DNA from 3 places in the Anaerolentibacter hominis genome. Region 2 is predicted to be linked to each of the others. Evidence: predicted binding sites of a transcription regulator. Region 2 holds the regulator's gene; each other region holds the start of a gene.
What was found. The regulator HrcA, encoded in region 2, represses chaperone genes, less so after heat shock. The targets are predictions, from matches to a motif close to TGTTAGCACTCNNNNNNNNNGAGTGCTAACA.
Positions count from the first base shown of each region.

Region 1: the regulator HrcA is predicted to act here: its motif matches at 5,042-5,072, upstream of htpG (molecular chaperone HtpG).
Region 3: the regulator HrcA is predicted to act here: its motif matches at 5,001-5,031, upstream of ABCW47_RS03965 (Hsp20/alpha crystallin family protein).

Region 1 is NZ_JAWDIX010000005.1:43,803-51,069, reverse strand. It holds gene topB (DNA topoisomerase III) at 1-1,641, opposite strand, end outside; gene ABCW47_RS13635 (GNAT family N-acetyltransferase) at 1,839-2,354, shown strand; gene ABCW47_RS13630 (lactate utilization protein) at 2,519-3,163, shown strand; gene ABCW47_RS13625 (hypothetical protein) at 3,199-3,375, shown strand; gene ABCW47_RS13620 (hypothetical protein) at 3,440-3,979, opposite strand; gene ABCW47_RS13615 (DUF6994 family protein) at 4,068-4,817, opposite strand; gene htpG (molecular chaperone HtpG) at 5,169-7,241, shown strand.
Region 2 is NZ_JAWDIX010000001.1:1,642,507-1,649,773, forward strand. It holds gene dnaK (molecular chaperone DnaK) at 1-1,582, opposite strand, end outside; gene grpE (nucleotide exchange factor GrpE) at 1,642-2,220, opposite strand; gene hrcA (heat-inducible transcriptional repressor HrcA) at 2,241-3,269, opposite strand; gene ABCW47_RS07625 (M18 family aminopeptidase) at 3,457-4,764, opposite strand; gene ABCW47_RS07630 (cyclic-di-AMP receptor) at 4,877-5,212, opposite strand; gene ABCW47_RS07635 (CBS domain-containing protein) at 5,501-5,947, shown strand; gene ABCW47_RS07640 (amino acid ABC transporter ATP-binding protein) at 6,006-6,761, opposite strand; gene ABCW47_RS07645 (amino acid ABC transporter permease) at 6,783-7,267, opposite strand, start outside.
Region 3 is NZ_JAWDIX010000001.1:864,729-871,995, forward strand. It holds gene truA (tRNA pseudouridine(38-40) synthase TruA) at 1-92, shown strand, start outside; gene rplM (50S ribosomal protein L13) at 359-799, shown strand; gene rpsI (30S ribosomal protein S9) at 824-1,216, shown strand; gene ABCW47_RS03940 (DUF4160 domain-containing protein) at 1,487-1,747, shown strand; gene ABCW47_RS03945 (DUF2442 domain-containing protein) at 1,759-2,034, shown strand; gene ABCW47_RS03950 (TetR/AcrR family transcriptional regulator) at 2,348-2,932, shown strand; gene ABCW47_RS03955 (ATP-binding cassette domain-containing protein) at 2,946-3,890, shown strand; gene ABCW47_RS03960 (ABC transporter permease) at 3,887-4,654, shown strand; gene ABCW47_RS03965 (Hsp20/alpha crystallin family protein) at 5,150-5,587, shown strand; gene ABCW47_RS03970 (DnaJ C-terminal domain-containing protein) at 5,678-6,676, shown strand; gene ABCW47_RS03975 (MATE family efflux transporter) at 6,723-7,267, opposite strand, start outside.

The DNA of each region.
Region 1 (7,267 bases), on a different contig from region 2:
GGCGCTGGTACCGATTCCGCTGCCCTTGATCTGGGCCCGCAGTTCCTCATCCTCGATAAACTGCCCCGCATTCTCCATGGCCAGAATCAGGCTTCCGGAATTGTATCTCTTCGGAGGCGTCGTCTCCCCTTCCTTTACATCGAGGGCGGAAACCGTAACCTCCATCCCCTTTTTCAGCTTGGAAAGAGCACGGTAGAGTCTGCGTTCTTCCTCCTTGACCGGCTGGCCTCCGGCTACGATGAGATAACCTGGATCTACCAGTATCCGGATATTGGTAAAGAAGTGCTCCCCGCGGATTTCAATATCCGCATTGATTTTCTGATAGACAGCCGCAGGAAAAAAGATGCTCAGGAACCGGCGGACAACCACATCGTAAACCGATGCCGCCGTCTGGCTGACGCTGTTTAACGCTCCCAGCCCCTGGCCTGTGGGAATGATGGCATAGTGGTCCGTAATCTGCTTGTCATTTACATACTTAGTCTTAGCCAGTCCCTTATAGCTTCCCTGCTCTAATACCTGGCCCGCAAAATCACCGCATGGGCCATAGCCCTTCAAACCTTTCAGATTTTTCGTAATCTCCTTGCTCACAGCCGTGGAAATCACTCTGGCGTCTGTTCTCGGATAGGTGACAAGCTTCTTCTCATATAACTCCTGTACAATCTGCAGCGTCTGATCCGGGCTGATCTTAAACAGTCTGGAGCACTCATTTTGAAGCTCCGCCAGGTTATAGAGAAGGGGCGGTGCTTTCTTCTCCTGCTTCTTTTCTACCTTGACAATGGTACCCCTTACCGGCTGTTCCTCTTCCAGATATGAAATTAATTCCCTGGCGTCTTTCTCCGCCTTGAATCCGTTGTCTTTATACAGAAGAGGCGACTGAAAATACTTCGTACCTTCTACTGCCTTCCACTCTGCTTCAATCGTGGTTTCTTCTTCCGGTATCGTCGCAACAACCCGGTAAAACGGCGTTTTAACAAAGGAACGGATCTCCCGCTCTCTTCTTACAACCATTCCCAGCACACAGGTCATTACACGTCCGACCGAGATAGCCGACCATTTTCCAGTGTTCCGGTAGTTCATCACCGTACTTCCGTACTGCAGCGTCAGCACCCTGGAGAAATTAATTCCCATCAGATAATCTTCCTTCGCCCGCAGATAGGCTGCATCCGCCAGATGATCATACTCCGACAGCGGTTTTGCTTCCTTGATTCCTCTGAGTATCTCTTCCTCCGTCTGAGAATCAATCCAGACTCTCCGCTTATCCTTGGAGGCTGAAACCTGAGCCATCTGATCCACCAGACGATAAATATATTCTCCTTCCCGCCCCGAGTCGGTACATACATAAATCCGCTGCACATCCTCCCGGTTCAGAAGGTTTTTCACTGTGTCAAACTGCTTTTTAACAGATGGTATTACCTCGTATTTAAAATCCTTCGGCAAAAAAGGCAGGGTCACAAGCGACCATTTCTTTAATGCAGGGTCATAGCTCTCCGGATAACTCATCGTTACCAGATGACCCACACACCAGGTCACAATGGCTTCTTCTCCCTCCAGAAATCCATCTTTTCTGTTCGTCTTAAGCTTTAAAACCCGCGCAAATTCCTGCGCCACACTGGGTTTCTCGGCGATGTACAAATCCTTCATACACACATCCTTACTGTATTTTCCCAACACATATTCTAAGTATAAGTATAGCTTTTTCTTCATTCTATTGCAACCGAAGCGGACAAAGTACAGACAAAATCAAATTAGTGACTTGCAGTATCGTATTCCATATTGTGCCGGTCTGCGGTAAAATAAAAAAAGAGTTCCAATGACAAATGCCTGTACAGGAGGCCCGTATGATACGAAGAGCAGAAATGAATGATCTTCCCGCAATTATGAAATTGATTGAGGAGACCGTAACCATCATGGAAAAAGAAGGAAATACCCAGTGGGGGCCGGCGTATCCCCTTGAAAGTGACTTTCGGGAAGACATCCTCTCCGGAAGCCTCTGGGTCTATGAAACAGCAGAAATCCTGGCCGGTGTGGTCTGCATCAATCAGGCTGCTTCACAAAAATATGACAGGATTTCCTGGAAGCTGCCCGCTCCCGCCCTGATCATCCACCGGATGGCTGTAAGCCCTGCGGTCCGCCGCTGCGGGATTGGGACGGCTCTTCTTAACTTTGCAGAAAGGCAGGCCGCGGCTTCCGGCATCGCAACCCTGCGCACTGACACCTTCTGCAAAAATCCCGGGATGAATTCGCTGTTTCAGAGAACCGGGTTTTCACTGGCCGGCTCTCTCTACTCAGAGCTGAAACAGGGGGAATTTTATTATTATGAGAAACCGGTTCAAAGAGATGCAGATAACCATTGAAACCACTGTACCCGACCGGTTATTTCATGGTATAATCAAAGTGAAATATTTTCTCAATTTTTATAAAGTGAGTATGAACGAAAACGAAAACACACATTGAAGGAAAATACATACGCAAAGGAGGTCATGCCGCACCGCTTCTTTCAATGTAATACCAGGCATGAATGAATAAAACTATGACTCCAAAACAACACTATTATGAGAACATCGCCGATACCGTGATCAAGAAATTTAACCTGCGGGGCATCGAAGGGTATTATTGTGCGACGAAGGACGAGGCGCTGGCTACCGCCAAACGGTTCCTCACCCCAGAGTGTACCGTGAGCTGGGGCGGTTCCATGACACTGAATGAGATTGGTCTGATCGATGATCTATATTCCAGCGACTGTATCGTCTATGACCGGTTTAGTGTTCCGGCAGAAGAAAGGGCGGCGATGTACCAAAAGATCGTAGGTTGTGATTACTACTTTATGAGCTCCAATGCTATCACCCTGGATGGACAGCTCATTAATGTAGACGGCGGCGGCAACCGGGTTGCCTGTCTGATTTATGGCCCTAAAAATGTCATTGTAATCGCGGGCATGAATAAACTGGTGCCCAATGTACAGGCCGGCATGGACCGGGTGAGAAATATGGCTGCGCCGCCAAACTGCAACCGTCTTGAGCTGGACACGCCCTGCGCCTCTTCCGGCCAGTGCGCCAACTGTCTGGTGGATGACTGTATCTGCGCGAACACTGTAATTACCAGAAAGTCTATGACTCCAGGGAGAATCAAGGTCATTCTGGTAGGAGAAGAACTGGGATATTAACATCTTGGCCCGAACGGCAGAAAAGGAGAAATGTTATGAGGAAAAAAAGGGAATTACAAAGTTTTACCCCCGGAACCAAAGAGGATTACCGTGTTGACGTAACCGTGGATGTAACCAAAATCGTAAAATACTGCTGTGTATGCGCTGTCTGTATCGTAGGGATCATATTCGGTGTCAACACCTATATCAAGATGTTAAGAGAAAAAGACTGATAACTATTATTACGTATAATAATAGCCGGGAACGTCTGCTGTATGCAGAACTTCCCGGCTATTTTTAATGTCTCTCTTTAAGTCCTGCCCGAAGCGCAATAAGCTGTTCTTCTTCTACTTCTCTGTTCGCTCTTTCAAGCCCCACTGCAACCGTAAATAATCCCATCCAGATCAGAAAGCTATAGTCCGGCAGAAGCCGGAAGCTGATACGTCCGGATTTATAATCCATAGCTGCACCCAGCTCAAATGGACAGGTAGGGGGAATCGTATTGTTCAGGCCAATCACCTCGCTGTCACCGCAGTCTTTCATGATAAAATTATCTGTATTTGTCTGCTCAACAACAACGAATTTAGGCTGACCGTCAATTTTTCCTTCCATCATATATATGGTATACTGAAAAATTTTCTTTTCTGTTATTCTCTGATTATAGGGAAAATAATGTTTCAGAACTGCTTCGCTGCTGTCAAATCCGCTCTTTTTCCCCGTCGGTATAAGAGAAAGCAGAATGACCAGAACAAACCATAGAAATATCCGGCTAATTTCCTTGATATCCTCCGTCCTTTTCTTTTGCTTCCAGGGCGTACACAAAAACTTACTGTTCATCGCGGCACCTCCATTCATAAAATGGAACCAAACGGTGTTTATATTTTTATAAACAAATTGTAACTTCAATGATATAGCATTAACGTGTTTAATCCTTGCTTTGACAAGCTGATTGGATACGTTTATTTCTTTTCTCTACAAAATTCAAATTGCTTTCTATCCAAGAGAAATACGAATCGACAGTTTTAGGAAGTGGAGAATAAGTGAATGCTGGCTCTCCTAACCATAACTTTACTTCGCTATAATCAGAACTCACGCAATCTTGCAAATAAAAAAAATCCACATAGCCTTTAAAATCCATAAACAAATCGAAGAAACCTTTATCCTTTTGTAAAACATCATACAAAGGACTTACTTCTCCTAAATAATATCTGCGAATGCACTCCAAAGATAAATCCCACCTATCCATGATAAATGGATTACAACCTCTGCTTTGATTTATTCCGCCTATTCTTTTTGGAAAGATGATGGCTCCGCCGATAGTATATGAACGATGTAAGTAATTCTCCATATAACTTTTATAATCAGGGCGCGCTTGTTTAACTTGCTCCATCATTTCTCTATATTTATTATATCTGAAACTTGCTGTAATCGAATCACTGCCAAATCTAAAATCTTTCCAAGTTAGATATCTTGAACCTGTCCCCATAGACAAATCCATATATTCACCATTAGGTAATTTCTTACTCCACAAGATTTGATGATATTTTTGTAGTGTTTTACTAAATGCATCAGGATCATTGCCACCTGCTCCCAGTCCATTATTTCTATCCCAAAATCCTAGCCAATAATCAGATGTATCTGTTGTAAAATCAAACGATATATCTATTTTATCCATATAAGAACACTTCTCTTTCTCGTTTTACATCTTTTTAAATCCTACGCATAGGATAGCAGAGCCGGCCGCCCTCGCATATTATGGTTTCCCTTAAATCTGTCCGTTTCTCAAACGCTTTGCTTTTTGAGAAGTAGCAAATAGCTTCGCTGCCGCTCAGCTATTTTTTATTATATCATCTTCATAGAAGCAGTGCCAGCATTCATTCTCTGTCGTATCCCCCTTCTTGTTAGCACTCATTTTAATCGAGTGCTATTTTTCTCTTGACTTTTCCCATAGACCGTATTAATATCTCAATAGTAGATAAAGACAGACGATTTCGATATCAAATTATTTAAAGGAGTGTGACAATAAATGGCAGACAAACACGGCAGTCTATCCATTAACAGCGAAAATATTTTCCCCATCATTAAGAAATGGCTTTATTCCGATCAGGATATCTTTGTAAGAGAATTGGTATCCAACGGCTGCGATGCTATCACCAAATTAAAGAAACTGGAAATCATGGGGGAATATAGCTTCCCGGACGATTATAAGAGTGAAATCCAGGTTGTTGTAGATCCGGAAGCTAAGACGATTTCCTTTACGGATAACGGGATTGGTATGACCTTTGAAGAGGTGGACGAGTACATCAATCAGATCGCATTTTCCGGCGCGGCAGATTTTCTGTCCAAATATAAGGACAAAACAAATGAGGACCAGATTATCGGCCATTTCGGTCTGGGCTTCTACTCCGCCTTCATGGTGGCGGATCTGGTTACTATTGACACCCTGTCCTTTGCGGAAGGTTCCGTTCCGGTACACTGGGAATGTGACGGCGGCACCGATTTCTCCATGTCGGAGGGCAGCAAAGATACCATCGGTACCACAATCACTCTTCATCTGTCCGAGGACTGTCTGGAGTATTCTAACGAATACCGGGTTCGTGAAGTAATTGAAAAATACTGTTCATTTATGCCGGTTCCGATCTACCTGTCCAAGGCAAACGCGGAACAGGAATTTGAGACAATTGACGCCTCCGACATACGGGACGATGATGTGGTAGTGGAGCGTTTCACCGAAGAGGCAAAGACAGAAGAAAAGGAAAATGAAAACGGAGAAAAAGAAGTTGTAGAAATCTCACCGGCAAAGGACAAAGCGAAAATCAATAAGCGTCCTGTTTCCTTAAATGATACGAATCCGCTCTGGACCAAGCATCCCAATGACTGTACAGAGGACGATTATAAGGAATTTTACCGCAAGGTGTTCCACGACTATAAAGAGCCCTTATTCTGGATTCATCTGAATATGGATTATCCCTTCAATTTGAAAGGTATTTTATATTTTCCAAAGATTAATATCGAATACGAATCCATTGAAGGAACCATCAAACTGTACAACAACCAGGTGTTTATCGCCGACAATATCAAAGAAGTTATTCCTGAGTTCCTGCTTTTATTAAAAGGTGTCATTGACTGTCCCGATCTGCCTTTAAATGTATCCAGAAGTGCATTGCAGAACGACGGTTTTGTAAAGAAAATATCGGATTATATTACGAAGAAGGTGGCGGACAAGCTCACTGGCCTGTGCAAGACGGAGCGGGAATCCTATGAGAAATACTGGGATGATATCTGCCCGTTTATCAAGTTTGGCTGTCTGAAGGACGAGAAGTTCTATGACCGTATGAAGGACTGTCTGCTGTTTAAGAATCTGGACCACAAATATCTTACTCTGGCAGACTGTATTGCCGCGAACAAGCCGGAAGATGAGAATGAGAAGGCAGAGGAGCAGACGGTTGAGGCAGCGGATGCCGAAACAGAGGATGCTTCTGCTGAAGATAAGAAGGAAAAAGATCCCGTCGTTATCTATTATGTAACGGACGAGGTTCAGCAGGGCCAGTATATCAATATGTTCCGTGAGAACAATATGGATGCGGTTATCCTGCCCCACAACATTGATACGCCGTTTATTTCTCTGCTGGAGGGCAAGGATGAGAATCTGAAATTCCAGAGAATCGACGCAGATCTGACCGACAGCCTCAAAGAAGAAGTATCAGAAGAAGAGTTAAAGGAAACCACGGAAGCTCTCACCGAACTGTTCAAAAAGGCTCTGGGTAAAGATCATCTGGAATTAAAGGTGGAGAAGCTGAAAAATAAGGCTATTTCCTCTATGATGACCCTTTCCGAGGAAAACCGGAGAATGCAGGATATGATGAAGATGTACGGCATGACCGATCCGAGCGCTTTCGGCGATTCCAATACGCTGGTTCTAAATGCCAATAATACACTGGTCCAGTATTTGACAGATCATAAGGATTCCGAACACGCCAACATGATCTGTGAGCAGCTTTATGACCTGGCTCTGCTTGGCCATCAGCCGCTGACATCCGAACAGATGAGCAAATTTATTGCCAGAAGCAATGAAATGATGCTGTTGCTTGCAAAATAGAATATAATAGAAAAACAGAGACTTCC
Region 2 (7,267 bases):
CGCCCACTTCCTCCAGAGCCTTCTCTGTCTGGAATACCATAGAATCCGCTTCGTTTCTGGCATCAATTGCTTCTTTTCTCTTCTTATCCTGAGCTTCAAACTCAGCTGCTTCTTTCACCGCTTTATCGATATCATCATCTGACATGTTGGAACCGGCTGTAATGGTGATATGCTGCTCTCTGCCGGTGCCCAGATCCTTCGCAGATACATTTACAATACCATTTGCATCAATATCAAAGGTAACCTCAATCTGGGGAACGCCTCTTCTTGCAGGCGGGATTCCGTCCAGACGGAACTGGCCCAGAGATTTATTGTCTTTGGCAAACTGTCTCTCACCCTGTACCACGTTGATATCAACAGCAGTCTGGTTATCGGCAGCGGTGGAGAAGATCTGGCTCTTCTTCGTCGGGATCGTTGTATTTCTCTCGATCAGTCTGGTAGCAACGCCGCCCATGGTCTCAATGGACAGTGACAGCGGAGTTACATCCAGCAGAAGGATATCGCCTGCGCCTGCATCGCCTGCCAGCTTGCCGCCCTGAATCGAAGCGCCGATGGCTACACACTCATCCGGATTCAGGCTCTTGCTCGGCTCGTGGCCGGTCAGCTGTTTTACCTTATCCTGTACGGCCGGGATACGGGTGGAACCGCCTACCAGCAATACTTTACCCAGCTCCGAAGCCGTCATTCCCGCATCCTTCAGCGCGTTCTGTACCGGTACGGCTGTTCTCTCTACCAGGTCATGGGTAAGTTCATCAAATTTAGCTCTGGTCAGATTCATATCAAAATGTTTCGGGCCATCTGCGGTTGCAGTGATAAACGGCAGGTTGATATTGGTTGTAGTAGCGGATGACAGCTCCTTTTTCGCCTTTTCTGCCGCTTCCCTTAATCTCTGCAGCGCCATCTTATCATTTCCTAAATCCACGCCTTCTTTTGTCTTGAAGTCGCTGATCATGTACTGGGTGATTCTCTCATCGAAATCATCACCGCCCAGACGGTTATCACCGGAGGTTGCCAGTACTTCGATTACGCCGTCGCCGATCTCGATGATGGACACATCAAAGGTACCACCGCCCAGGTCATAAACCATAATTTTCTGTTCTTTTTCATTGTCCAGGCCGTAAGCCAACGCTGCCGCAGTCGGCTCGTTGATGATACGCTTTACATCCAGGCCTGCAATCTTGCCCGCATCCTTCGTTGCCTGTCTCTGAGCATCGTTAAAGTATGCAGGAACCGTGATAACTGCTTCCTTCACAGATTCGCCCAGATAGTTTTCTGCGTCCGCCTTCATTTTCTGAAGAATCATTGCGGAAATCTCCTGAGGAGAATACTTTTTGTCGTCGATTGTTACACGGAAGTCAGTTCCCATATGTCTCTTGATAGAGGAGATTGTTTTCTCTGAGTTGGTAACTGCCTGACGCTTTGCAGGCTCGCCTACCAGTCTCTCTCCTGTCTTCGTGAATGCCACAACGCTCGGCGTGGTTCTGGAACCTTCTGTATTCGCAATAACAACTGGCTTGCCGCCTTCCATAACGGCTACACATGAGTTTGTTGTACCAAGATCAATACCAATGATTTTTCCCATAATAAAAATCCTCCTTATTTTTTCTAACAGCAAGATTATTTTCTTTTTGTCAGTGATTGTCAGTTTGCAACTTTAACCATACTGTGTCTTACCACAGTATCTCTATATAAATACCCCTTCTGGAATTCCTCTGCGACAATGTTTTCTCCGAGTTCTTCGTTCTCTTCGTGCATTACCGCATTGTGGAAATTCGGGTCAAACTCCTGACCGACTGCTTCAATCGGCTTAACGCCCGCTTCTTCCAGGGTGGTCATAAGCTGTTTGTATATCTTTTCAATTCCTTGTACGAATCCGTTCTCCTTTTCTTCCTCCGGCACGGTGGAAAGTCCCCGTTCAAAATTATCAATGACAGGAAGAATCTTCTCTATAATACTTTTCGCCCCTATTTCATACATCTGGGACTTTTCTTTCTCTGTCCGCTTTCTGAAATTATCAAACTCTGCCATATTCCGCATCAGTCTGTCATTCAGCTCTGCAATCTGCTCTTCTTTTTTATCCTTTTTCCTCTTTGACTTCTTCTCTTCTGTCCTTTTATCCGGTTCCTTTGTCTCTCCGCCGGATGTCTCGGCCGTCTCCGTCACATCCTGTGCGTCTGCGACACATTCTGCTTCTTCTTTAAGCTTCTCCTTATCTTCCATGACGCCTTACCTTTCTTCCTTTATCTTTCTTTAAATATTTCATCCAGTTCCATCATCAGTTTCCGCAGCGTCCCGACTACCTTCTCATAGTCCATCCTCTTCGGACCCACAATACCGATTTTCCCATAGATGCCTTCGCCTAATTCATACGTTGCCGTAACAAGAGAACAGTCTTTCATGGAGGAAACGCTGGTTTCATCGCCGATATAAACCTGTATGCCTCTCTCCTGCTCTCCGTCCAGTTTCTCATTCATAATCTGGGTCAGAGTCCGTTTTTCTTCCAATGTGTACAGCAGTTCGGTAGCCTTCTCCCGGTCGCTTAATTCCGGATATTTCAGAATATTGGTAGCGCCGCTTGTATAAACCTCGATATCATCTTCCTCCTGGATCGCTTCTGAAATCGCATCCAGAATATCATTGACCACCGTGTCATACGCTCCGGCCTGCTCCTTCATACTGGATATTAAAGGCATGTTAATCTCTGATAAGCTTCTGCCCTGGAGACAAGTATTCAGCATGATATTCATCTTCAGAATCATATCCTGGCCGATCTGCCCCCTGGATGGGATAATCTTATTCTTTACCAGATTGCCCTCCAGAACGATGACTGCCAGCAGATGATATTCATCCACCGCCGACAGCTGAATAAATTTCACTTTCACACTTTCAAATGTAGGTCCTGATACCAGGCTGGCATAGTTGGTATTCACCGCCAGCAGCTTCGCCACCTCTTTCAGCAGGTTATCTAACTTCCCGGCTTTCTCCATCAGGGCATCCTTCATATCGTCGATTTCCTGAATCTTGTTGTCCATCATGGTGTCCACATAAAGCCGGTATGCCTTATCCGTAGGAATACGTCCTGCCGATGTGTGCGGCTGAATAATGTAACCCAGTTCCTCCAGATCAGCCATCTCATTCCGTATGGTGGCGGAACTCAGATTCAGATCCGTATACTTGGAAATGGTTCTGGAACCCACAGGTTCTCCGGTCTCCAGGTAATTCTGAATGATCGCTTGCAGTATCTTTAATTTTCTTTCACTTAACGGCATTCCAAATCACCCCCGACCTCGTCTTTTTGCATCTGTCAGCACTCATTGTTTTAGAGTGCTAACATTTACTGGTATTAAAATACCACTCCCAATCTATAATGTCAACACCTAAATTCATAATTATCATAAATATTTCACAAATTTTATGTAATAAAAAAAACAGGCCGGTAATTCCGGCCTGAGTAAATTATTCTGCTGTAAAATACACACTCAGCAAGGATTCCAGGGCAGCCTGATCGGAAACCGCCATACACTCTCTGGCCGAATGCATGGCCAGAACCGGCACGCCGATATCCAGAGTCCTCACCGGAATCAGGGAGGATACAATGGAGCCGATCGTGGAGCCTCCCGGAATATCCGATCGGTTTACATACTTTTGAAATGGAATCTGATTTGCCTCACAAAGCTGCATCAGAATGCCTGCCAGTTCACTGTCACAGGCATAGGACTGGCTGGCCGACATCTTGAAGGCCACGCCCTTCCCCGGCAGCACCGGATTGGTAGGGTCTCCCTTCTCCGGGCTGTTGGGATGGTGGGCATGCGCCACATCCACAGAGAGCAGGAATCCGGAGGCAATATCCCGGTAAAGCCGCTCCTTCTCCAGACCCAGGCAGCCGTATATCCGCTCCAGGAGTCCGGGCAGCAGTGCAGAGTCCGCTCCCTGTCTGGTCCGGCTTCCCACCTCCTCGTGGTCGAATAATCCGATCAGATTAAGTCCCGACGGCCTTATATCCCCTGTGATTCCTTCTACACAGGCCTGAACCGAGGTAATGTTGTCAAGTCTTGGGCCGGATAAAAGCTTTCCTGTAAAACCCAGCCTCTCCGCTTCTTCCCTTACATATACCGTCAATTCATAATCCAGGATATCCTCCTTCGCCGCGCCCAGCTCCGCCGCCAGAGCTTCCAGGAAAAACGAGTCGTCACAACCCTCCTCCGGAAAAAGTTCTCCTACGGGCAGCAAATCTTTCTGCCTGTTTAATTCGATTCCTTTATTTACCTCTCTGTTCATATGGATTGCCAGATTAGGTATCGTCAGAACCGGCCGTTTAAAATCAACCAGCCGCATCCTGGGCTCAAATAGACTGCCCTTTAAGGCCACCTTGCCGGAAATCGAGAGCGGACGGTCAAGCCAGGTGTTCAGAATGGGTCCCCCATATACGGAAGTGTTCAGCTTTCCGTATCCTGACTGTTTTATCCCGCAGCCCGGTTTTAGTTTAAAGCCAGGAAAATCCGTGTGGGCGATGGCTGCCCGCAGACTTCCGGCGGTTATAAATTGTCTGCCAGCCGTAAACGCAAAGAGGGCGGAGCCAAAAAACACCGTATAATATTTTCCACCGGGTTTCAATTCCCATTTATCCTCCGGATTTAAATAAGTAAATCCGGCCTCCTTAAGATCCAGTGCAGCTCTCCGGACCGTATGATAGGAGGATGTGGATTCCGCAAGTCTCTGTTTTAGTTCAATATAAATATCCTGTTCTGCTTTTCTTTCCAGCATTGTCTCTCTCCCATTCTATTAGAGGAAAGTCTGGAGACTTTCCTATGTAATGAAATAAATCCCTGCCGACCAGGGCAGGGATTTTAAGTATTATTATCCTTCGTATACTATGTCACACCTTTTCAAACCGATCCACATCGGTCACAAAGACGATCGCCCCGCCCACCTCTATATTCACCGGGGTTGGCATATAGCATCCCACTCCCAGGCCTCCTGCCGGCGGAATCGGCGTATTGTAGACTAACTGTTCTCTCTGAGCGCAATTTTTCTTAACGATGTCGATCACATCCTGTACCTTTTCTTCATCGGTACCGATCAGCAGGGTCGTATTTCCCTTCCTCAGAAATCCTCCCGTGGTGGCCAGCTTCGTAACACTAAAACCATTTTGATTCAGTTCGGAAATCACGTCATTTGCATCATCATTAATAATTGCATAGATTAACTTCATATGCGCTCCCTCCAATCTGTCACTTTCTCCGTCCCATAAAACCTGGGATGGAATAAGAAAGAATTTTTCTTTTTATAAGTATACCATAAAAAAAGAGCTGCGAACGCCAAACCACAAAATTTTCATAAAAATTTAATGTCTTGTCTCTTCTCTTTATAGTATACTTAATGTAGTGAAAAACCTGAGACGGTTCTACATAGAAAACAAGCCCGGAGCGAAGACGCCGAAGCGGCCGCCGGGTAACGATAAATGCTTTGCAAAATGCTGATGAATGGAAATGAGGTAAATATGAACATCTTATTCTTTTTAACACCCAAAAGTGAGGTTGCCTATATTTTTGATGACTATACTGTCAGACAGGCACTGGAAAAAATGGAGTACCACCGCTACTCTGCCGTCCCGGTTTTAAACCGCCAGGGGGAATATGTGGGAACAATCACCGAAGGAGATTTTCTCTGGACATACAAGCACAATCTGATCAGCGGCGAGAAGATTGCCATCGAACACATTCCGGTATCAAATATACCGCGCCGCATTAAAAATCAGCCGATCGGCGCCAATGCCAATATTGAAGACCTGTTTCTGAAGGCCTCCAACCAGAATTTCGTACCGGTAGTTGACGATAAAAATGTGTTTATCGGAATCGTAACCAGAAAGGATATTATTCAGTATTGCATAAACTGCGCCAATGACGCGGAGGCGGCAAAGTCCGACGTGTCTGCGGCTTCCGTCTGAAGAACAATCGAAAAGGCCGGCGTGCTTTTTGCATGCCGGCCTTTGTCATCCGTTCATATTAACCCAGTATACTGTGAATGAACCCCGCAATCCGGGGGGATGAGGGGTGATTAAAGATCTGATCCGGCGTGTCATCCGCCGCGATTCCCTCTTCATCCATAAACAAAACCCGGTCCGCCACTTCTCTGGCAAATCCCATCTCATGTGTCACCACAATCATCGTCATTTTCTCTCTGGCCAGATCTTTCATGACAGCCAGAACCTCGCTGGTCAGCTGAGGGTCCAGGGAAGAGGTAGGCTCGTCAAACAGCAGCATATCCGGGTTCATCATCAGCGCCCGGGCAATTGCCACTCTCTGCTTCTGCCCGCCGGAAAGCTCCGACGGCATGGCTTTTTCTCTTCCTGACAGTCCTACCTTATTTAAAAGCTTAACAGCCTGTTCTTCCGCTTCTTTCTGATTTACGCCCTTCACATACCTGGGGGCATAGGTCAGGTTATCCAGCACCGTAAGGTGGGGAAAAAGATTGAAATTCTGAAATACCATTCCCATCTTGGAACAGACCCTGCGGCACTCTTTTTCAGGAAGATAGCTTCCATCCTTCATCAGCGGTTCGCCCTCGATCAGGATGGTACCGCCCTCCGCCCGCTCCAGATTGATCAGACACCGGAGCATGGTGCTCTTGCCCGCGCCGGAAGGCCCGATCACTGCAATCGTTTCCCCTCTGCACACCTGAAATGAAACATCCTGCAGCACATGCATACCCTCAAAACTTTTATTTAATTTCTCTACTTCAATAATCGGCTGATTTCCCATTGCACTTCTCCGCATCCATTCTTAATAAGAAACTTTCTTTTCCATGCGCTCCAATATCTTCGTCAGAACCAGTGTCATTGCCAGATAGAACAGGGCCGCAACCAGATAGGCTGTCGCGTTAACATCCCTGTTAACCGCACTTTTAGCAAAGTATAGAAGCTCCGTCACCCCGATGGCGGTGATCAGCGAAGTGTCTTTTACAAGGGTAATGCATTCATTGCCCAGAGACGGAAGGCATACCCGGAACATCTGGGGTATAACGATCTTGGTGGATGTCTGCCATCCGGAAAAGCCAAGCACCTTCGCCGCTTCGTACTGTCCCTTGTCCACACTCAAAAGCCCGCCTCTGAAAATCTCACAGAAGTAGGCCGCGTAGTTTAAGACAAAAGCCACGCAGGCCGCCTGAAACCGGTCCATCACCAGATATTCCCCGATCCCCGGAATAAAAGTCAGCCCATAATAGAAGAAATACAGCTGGAGGAGAAGGGGAGTTCCCCGCATCAGCC
Region 3 (7,267 bases), 780 kb from region 2:
GCGGACTTACTTTGGCGGGTATCCGATATCCGGAGCTGAAAAGCGAATTTTCCATGAAAATAAAGGAAAAACTGGTTGACACTGACTGCTGATTGTTATATAATTTTTAACTGTGACATACCATAGGTATGCCAAAAATTATGTACAGAACCGTGGAAGCGGGTTTTCTCCAACCGGCCATACGGTTTATTATATCGAAAGTACTTTCCTGCCCCGGAGAGGTGTTTTGATATGCTTAGTGCGGATCAACAGGATCTGCGCGATGACAAGTATATTTATGTATGTTGTCAGATAAAAATATGGTAATGTTGTGACAGGCAGACCGTGGGGTTCGTCTGTTTCCCAAGGAGGTAAACCAATGAAAACTTATATGGCTAGTCCATCTACAATCGAACAGAAATGGTATGTAGTAGATGCTACAGGACATACATTAGGACGCCTTGCATCTGAAATTGCAAGCGTATTGAGAGGTAAAAACAAACCTACTTTTACACCTCATATTGACACCGGGGATTACGTAATTGTAGTCAACGCTGATAAGATCAAAGTAACCGGTAAGAAATTAGATCAGAAGATTTACTATCATCACTCCGAGTATGTGGGCGGTATGAAAGAGACCACATTAAAAGAGATGATGGCAAAGAAACCGACCAATGTAATTACTCTTGCTGTGAAGGGAATGCTTCCCAAAGGGCCGTTAGGAAGAAGCATGCTGAAAAAGTTACATGTTTATGCAGGTCCGGAACACAACCATGCAGCTCAGAAACCGGAAGTATTAGAGATTAAAGAAAGATACTAAGGGTAGGAAAAGGAGGAAATAACATTGGCTAAAGCAAAATATTACGGAACAGGTAGAAGAAAAAGCAGTATTGCCAGAGTATATTTAGTACCTGGAACTGGTGTTGTTACAATTAATAAAAGAGATATCGATCACTACTTCGGTCTGGAGACATTGAAGACAATCGTTCGTCAGCCGTTGGTAGCGACTGAGACAGCTGATAAATTTGACGTACTGGTTAATGTACATGGCGGTGGATTCACCGGCCAGGCTGGTGCGATCCGTCACGGAATCTCCAGAGCACTGCTTCAGGCAGATGCAGATTACCGTCCGGTATTGAAAAAAGCAGGTTTCTTAACCAGAGATCCAAGAATGAAAGAAAGAAAGAAATACGGACTCAAGGCAGCCCGTCGTGCACCGCAGTTTTCAAAGAGATAAGCAGTTGCTTGCGAATCAAGACACATATACAAAGCCCCGGAATGTTTCCATTCCAGGGGCTTTTGTTATGTGGATTGGTTCATAAGAATGCAAGACATGATCGAAACAAGCAGAGCGAAGTTGAGATTAAGTCTTGTATTCGTAGTAACTATGATACACAGGATAAATCCCCCAGATATAATGGTTGTGGGTTTTTTTACAATTATAATTGTGGTATACTATATATACGCTAGGCCGTATATATAAGATTGAAACAAGGGGGAATGAATAATGCCAGAAATATCATTATTTTATGGAATCAGGGTAACAATGTACTATGATGATCATAATCCACCGCACTTTCATGCAGAGTATAATGGAAATAAAGCAATAGTTGAAATAGATGGAGTAAGAGTAATAAGAGGCGCTCTGCCGTCAAGGCAATTAAAGTTAATTTTAGCATGGTGTGTTTTACATCAGGATGAATTGATGCAGAATTGGGAATTATCGAAAGATGGAAAACCGATGAATAGAATTAATCCTTTAATTTAGGAGGTGATAATTTGTTCCCAAAGGTTGTGCAAGTTATACCGATGAAAAATTATACTGTATATGTATATTTTGAAGATGGTAAAATTGTATGTTATGATATGTCTGATATGATTGAAAAAGAGGTGTTTCAAGTACTGAGAGATATTGATGTTTTCATGGATACCTGTACTGTGATGAATGACACTCTAGCGTGGGATATCAGTGGAAAAAGAGATAATTCGATGTGTTTGGATATTGACCCGGATACGCTTTATGCGCTTCCATTTGTACAGGAGTATATTGCATAATGCTATGTGATGGAGATATGAGTGAATGAGTGTTTTGTGTTCGCAGATGACGAAAGCAGGGAATGGAAGCAACGTAAAATAAAGGACAGTATATGGAAAGAACTCCCGAGTTTACTCGAGGAGTTCTTTTTGTTTTGTCTGCTTTTTCCTTTGTGATTCTATTGATCTTGACACTGTTAATAATATATGTTAAATTGGTTGAGTAATAACTCAATGAGTAAACACTCAATAAAGCGAGAATCATATTGGTGTGCTGATTATTCGATCGCAGTTGAGATTGAACCGGGTTTTATCGAGCCGACATGGAGGTAACATGAAGAGAGAGGAACAAAAGGCCAGAAGAGAGGAAGAGATCTTATTGGCGGCGCTTGACCTATTTACCAAAAAGGGATATGCGGCAACCAAGACCAGTGAAATATCCAAAGCTCTGGGGATTAGTGAAGGGCTGTTATTCCACTATTTCAAATCGAAGGAGGTTTTATTAGAGGCATTGGTTGATTTCGCCATGAAAGAAAACATTTCGTGGCTTGAACAGAATTGTAAGGACCCGATCCAATATTTCGCAGATATTGCTAAGGCCGTGCTGAGGTGCTTGAAGGACAACGACGTTGGTTCCAAGTTCTTTGTTCTGATCGCACAGATAAAGCTGTATGAGGACATCCCTGAACACATCCGGAAAAAAGTGACTGCTCAGGAGGTTCAGGTTGAACGGATCATAAATATTGTGAAAAAAGGGCAGGAGATGGGACAGATTAAACAGGGCGATCCGCAAGCGCTGCTATACCTTTTTAGTGATACGCTGCAGGCCGTGGCAATGGGGGCGGCACGACATAAAAATCTGCCATATCCGGACGCTGAATGGATCGTAGATATACTGAAAAATCATGCGGAACACTGATACAGGAGGATTTATGCACAATAGTCAAACTGCAATACAGGTACAAAACCTGAAAAAGAAATTCAAGGAAAAAGAAGTGTTAAGAGGTGTAACATTCAGGATAGATAAAGGTACGGTGTTCTGTCTGCTTGGCTCTAATGGAGCAGGAAAAACAACTACAGTCAAAATATTGTCAACCTTATTAAAGATGGATGAGGGCAGTGCAGCGGTGAATGGATGGGATGTAAGCCGTCAGAGCGACCGGGTACGCCAGTGCATCAGCCTAACCGGGCAGTTTTCTGCCGTGGATGAGATTTTAACCGGCCGAGAGAATCTGGAAATGGCGGCAAGGCTGTGCCATATAAAAGACTTTAAGGGGCGTGCGGCAGAACTGCTTCATGATTTTAATCTTGTGGAAGCAGCTGATAAGAGAGTATCCGTCTACTCCGGAGGAATGAGGCGGCGTCTGGATATTGCAATGAGCCTGGCGGGAAATCCGTCCGTCCTCTTTCTGGATGAACCGACCACAGGCCTGGACCCGCAGAGCAGAAATGCCATGTGGTCAATGATCCAGGAATTAAAGAAAATGGGGACGACCATATTTCTAACAACCCAGTATCTGGAGGAGGCCGAACAGCTGGCAGATCATGTTGCAATTTTACATGATGGAACAATCATTGCGGAAGGTACGGTGGAAGAGATCAAGAAGTTATCTTCCAGAGAATATATAACGTTTCAGTTTTCAAATCTGCAGCTGATGCGGCGCAGCCAGGAATTATTTAATCATGATATTACCGGCGCAGATGAGGAAAACTTGAGTATTACCATTGCGGTGCACGAAGGTATGAAACAAGTTTCTGACCTGTTCATCGCCATGCACAAATCAGGAATCGAGCCGGCTTCCTTCAGCCAGAAGAAGGCCTCTTTAGAAGATGTATTCTTATACCTGGTGGATAATAAGGAGGGAATTCGTTCATGAATAAGGTAATATCAAGTCTGAGTGATACATACACCATGGTGCTTAGAAGTATGAGGCATACGGTCAGGCACGTGGAAATATTAATTATGACGGCTGTTCTTCCGCTGGCTCAGCTCTTATTGCTGGTATATGTAATCGGAGGCGCCATGCAGGTTGGCGGATATACCTATCTGGAATATGTTCTGCCGGGCATTTTACTGATGGCGGTTGCAAGCAGTGCTTCAATGACTGCAATTTCTGTAAAAGAGGATATGAGCAATGGAATTATTGACCGCTTCCGCACGATGGATATCGGAAAATCCGCTGTATTAAACGGACATATGGCGGCAACGCTGGTCCGGACTGCTATAACTGCCGGTATTATTCTGGCAGTGGCTCTGCTGATCGGCTTTCGGCCAGACCTGTCCCTCACAAACGGACTGCTTGTATTTGTTATTTTGTTTCTATTTTCTCTCATGTATACCTGGGCATCTATTTTGTGGGGTCTTGTCTGCCCCAGCCTGGAGGCCGTAGGAGCCTTTACTTATATGGGTATGCTCCTGCCATATACAAGCTCCTGTTTTGTCCCGGTAGAGACAATGCCCGCCGTGTTGGGGACAATTGCTAAATATCAGCCGTTTACACCGCTGGCGGAAAGCCTGAGGGGACTGCTCCTTGGCAGCGATACCGGAAATAACATATTGATAGCAGTTGCGTGGTGTGTTGGACTGCTGATCGTGTTTCATTTCTTTGCGGTCCGGGCTTATCATAAAAGAGCAAGGTGAGGATATGGCAAAATTGTTTTCATAAGTTTTTTACAAGCCGAATTTTCCGTTATCATTGCTGCTAAAATGACAATGCGATGGAATTAAGATAAAATAATGATAACGAAAGGAATGGTTTCATATGATACAAATTTGACATGCGATTTAGAAATTAAGATTGACGAAGCTGACAAGCTGGCGGCGCTGTCGGAGGAAAGACTTAACCATGAAACTGTTTTCCGTACTGCAAGGAGTTCGATTCATGAGACATAGGTCTTATCAGCTTCGATATTTATAATAATGTATGAAAGCAGCCAAGTGTCGACTGCTTTTCTTATGATATAAGTGTAATAAAAAAATTTAAAAAAATTAGCACTCACCCCTTGACAGTGCTAAATATAGGTGTTATAGTACATATAGAACAAAGGAAAAGGAAAAATAAAGATTCCTGAGTTCCCCAAATAACTATTTCACGCTGGAGGATTCCAGAACACTTATAAAAAGGAGAGATGCTTTATGATGCTGCCAAGTATTTTTAATAGTAATTTATGGGATGATGCGTTTGATCTCAGCTTTCCGGATATTGACAAGGTTTTATATGGCAAACGGGCACAGAATATCATGAAAACAGATATCAAAGAATCAGAAGACGGCTATGAGGTTGCCATTGATCTGCCGGGCTTTAAGAAAGATGAGGTCAGGGCAGAGCTGAAAGATGGGTATCTGACCATCAGTGCCGAGAAGTCACTTGAGAAGGACGAGAAGGATAAGAGGGGGAAATACATCAGACAGGAGCGCTATTCCGGTAATATGAGCAGAAGCTTTTACGTAGGCGAGGGAGTTACGGAAAGCGATATTCACGCCAAATTTGAAAATGGCATTCTGATGCTTGATATACCGAAGGAGGTTCCGAAAAAGGTAGAAGAGAAACGTTATGTAACAATTGAAGGTTAAGGACATCTCCCCGGAGGAATTCCGGGGAGAATTTTGCACTTTTATTTTTCTGTTTCCGGACAGGAGTAAAAGGGTCTGGGGGTGATAGCGGTGGCGGAGAAAAGAGACTACTATGAGATTTTAGGAATTGGCAGGGATGCAGATGCAGCCGCCATAAAAAAGGCATATCGTAAACTTGCAAAAAAATATCATCCGGATCAGAATGCCGGGAATACAGAGGCGGAACAGAAATTTAAGGAAGCAACAGAAGCCTATGCGGTCTTAAGTGACCCAGAAAAGAAAAAAATGTACGACCAGTTTGGGCACGCAGCCTTTACGGAAGGCGGCGCTGGATATGAGGCTTATGGAAATCAGAATGGCGGCTACGGAAATGTTCATTTTGAAAGCGGAGATATGGAGGATATCTTCGGCGATCTCTTTGGAGATATGTTCCGCGGCGGAAAAGGCGAGAACGGCGGATTTCACTATTACAGCTACGGGGATGGCAGCGGTTTTCGGGATGGAGGATTCGGCCGGGAGTTCAGGGAAGACCATATTCGCAGAAAGGGCCGGGATCTGAGAGCGGATGTGTCCGTAAGTTTCGATGAGGCTGCCTTTGGCTGCAGTAAAATCATCAGTCTGCAGGATGGCAGCAGGCAGCAATCTCTGGAAGTCCGGATTCCTGCCGGTATTGATTCAGGCCAGAGTGTACGGCTCAGAGGAAAAGGTATGCCGGGAACCGGCGGAGGTGAAGCGGGGGATCTGCTGCTGGAGGTTCATGTCGGCAAAAAGCCGGGCTATGAGAGAAAAGAGATGGATTTGTATACAACAGCTTCGATTCCCTTTACAACAGCTGTATTTGGCGGAGAAGCCATGGTATCCACTCTGTATGGGAATGTAATGTGTAAAATCCCGGAGGGCACCCAGTCCGGCGCCAAGATACGCCTGAGGGGAAAGGGCATTGTTTCCATGAAGGACCCGCAGAGACATGGAGATCAATACGTAACTATACAGATCCAGGTGCCCAGGCATCTGAGCAGCGAGGCAAAGCAGAAGCTGAAAGAATTTGCAGGCCTGATTGGAGAAAATCCGAAACAGCATGTGGCGTAGTATAATTCATTTATTTATAGCAGTATCACTATTTGCGGCATCAGCCCTATAAATAGTGATACTGTTTATTTTTTACAGCGAAGAACAGGACGGTAACAATAAGAGCCAGAAACTCAGCTGCCACAATCGCAAGCCATATACCATCTAAACCAAGCCATAACGGAAGCAGAAGTACAATTGCAATCTGAAAGACAAGAGTCCGTAAGAAGGAAATAACAGCAGAGACAACACCATTGTTAAGGGCCGTAAAAAAGGAGGAACCAAAGATGTTAATCCCGTTAATCAAAAAGGACAGTGCATACAGCCGGAAACCATGGCTGGTCATCTGCATCAGCTCCTGGTCATATCCTACAAATATATGGGACAGGGGTGAGGAGAGAGCTATCGCCAGGAAAGTCAGGATGATGCCGGCAAGCCCTGTCAGTACAAGACTCTTATGAAACAGATTTTTCAGCTCTGCTTCATGTAATGCCCCGTAATGATAACCGATAATTGGTGCGCTTCCGATGGAATAACCAATGAAGATAGCAACAAAAATGAAGTTTACATACATGATAACACCATAGGCGGCCACCCCGTCTTCCCCCGCAA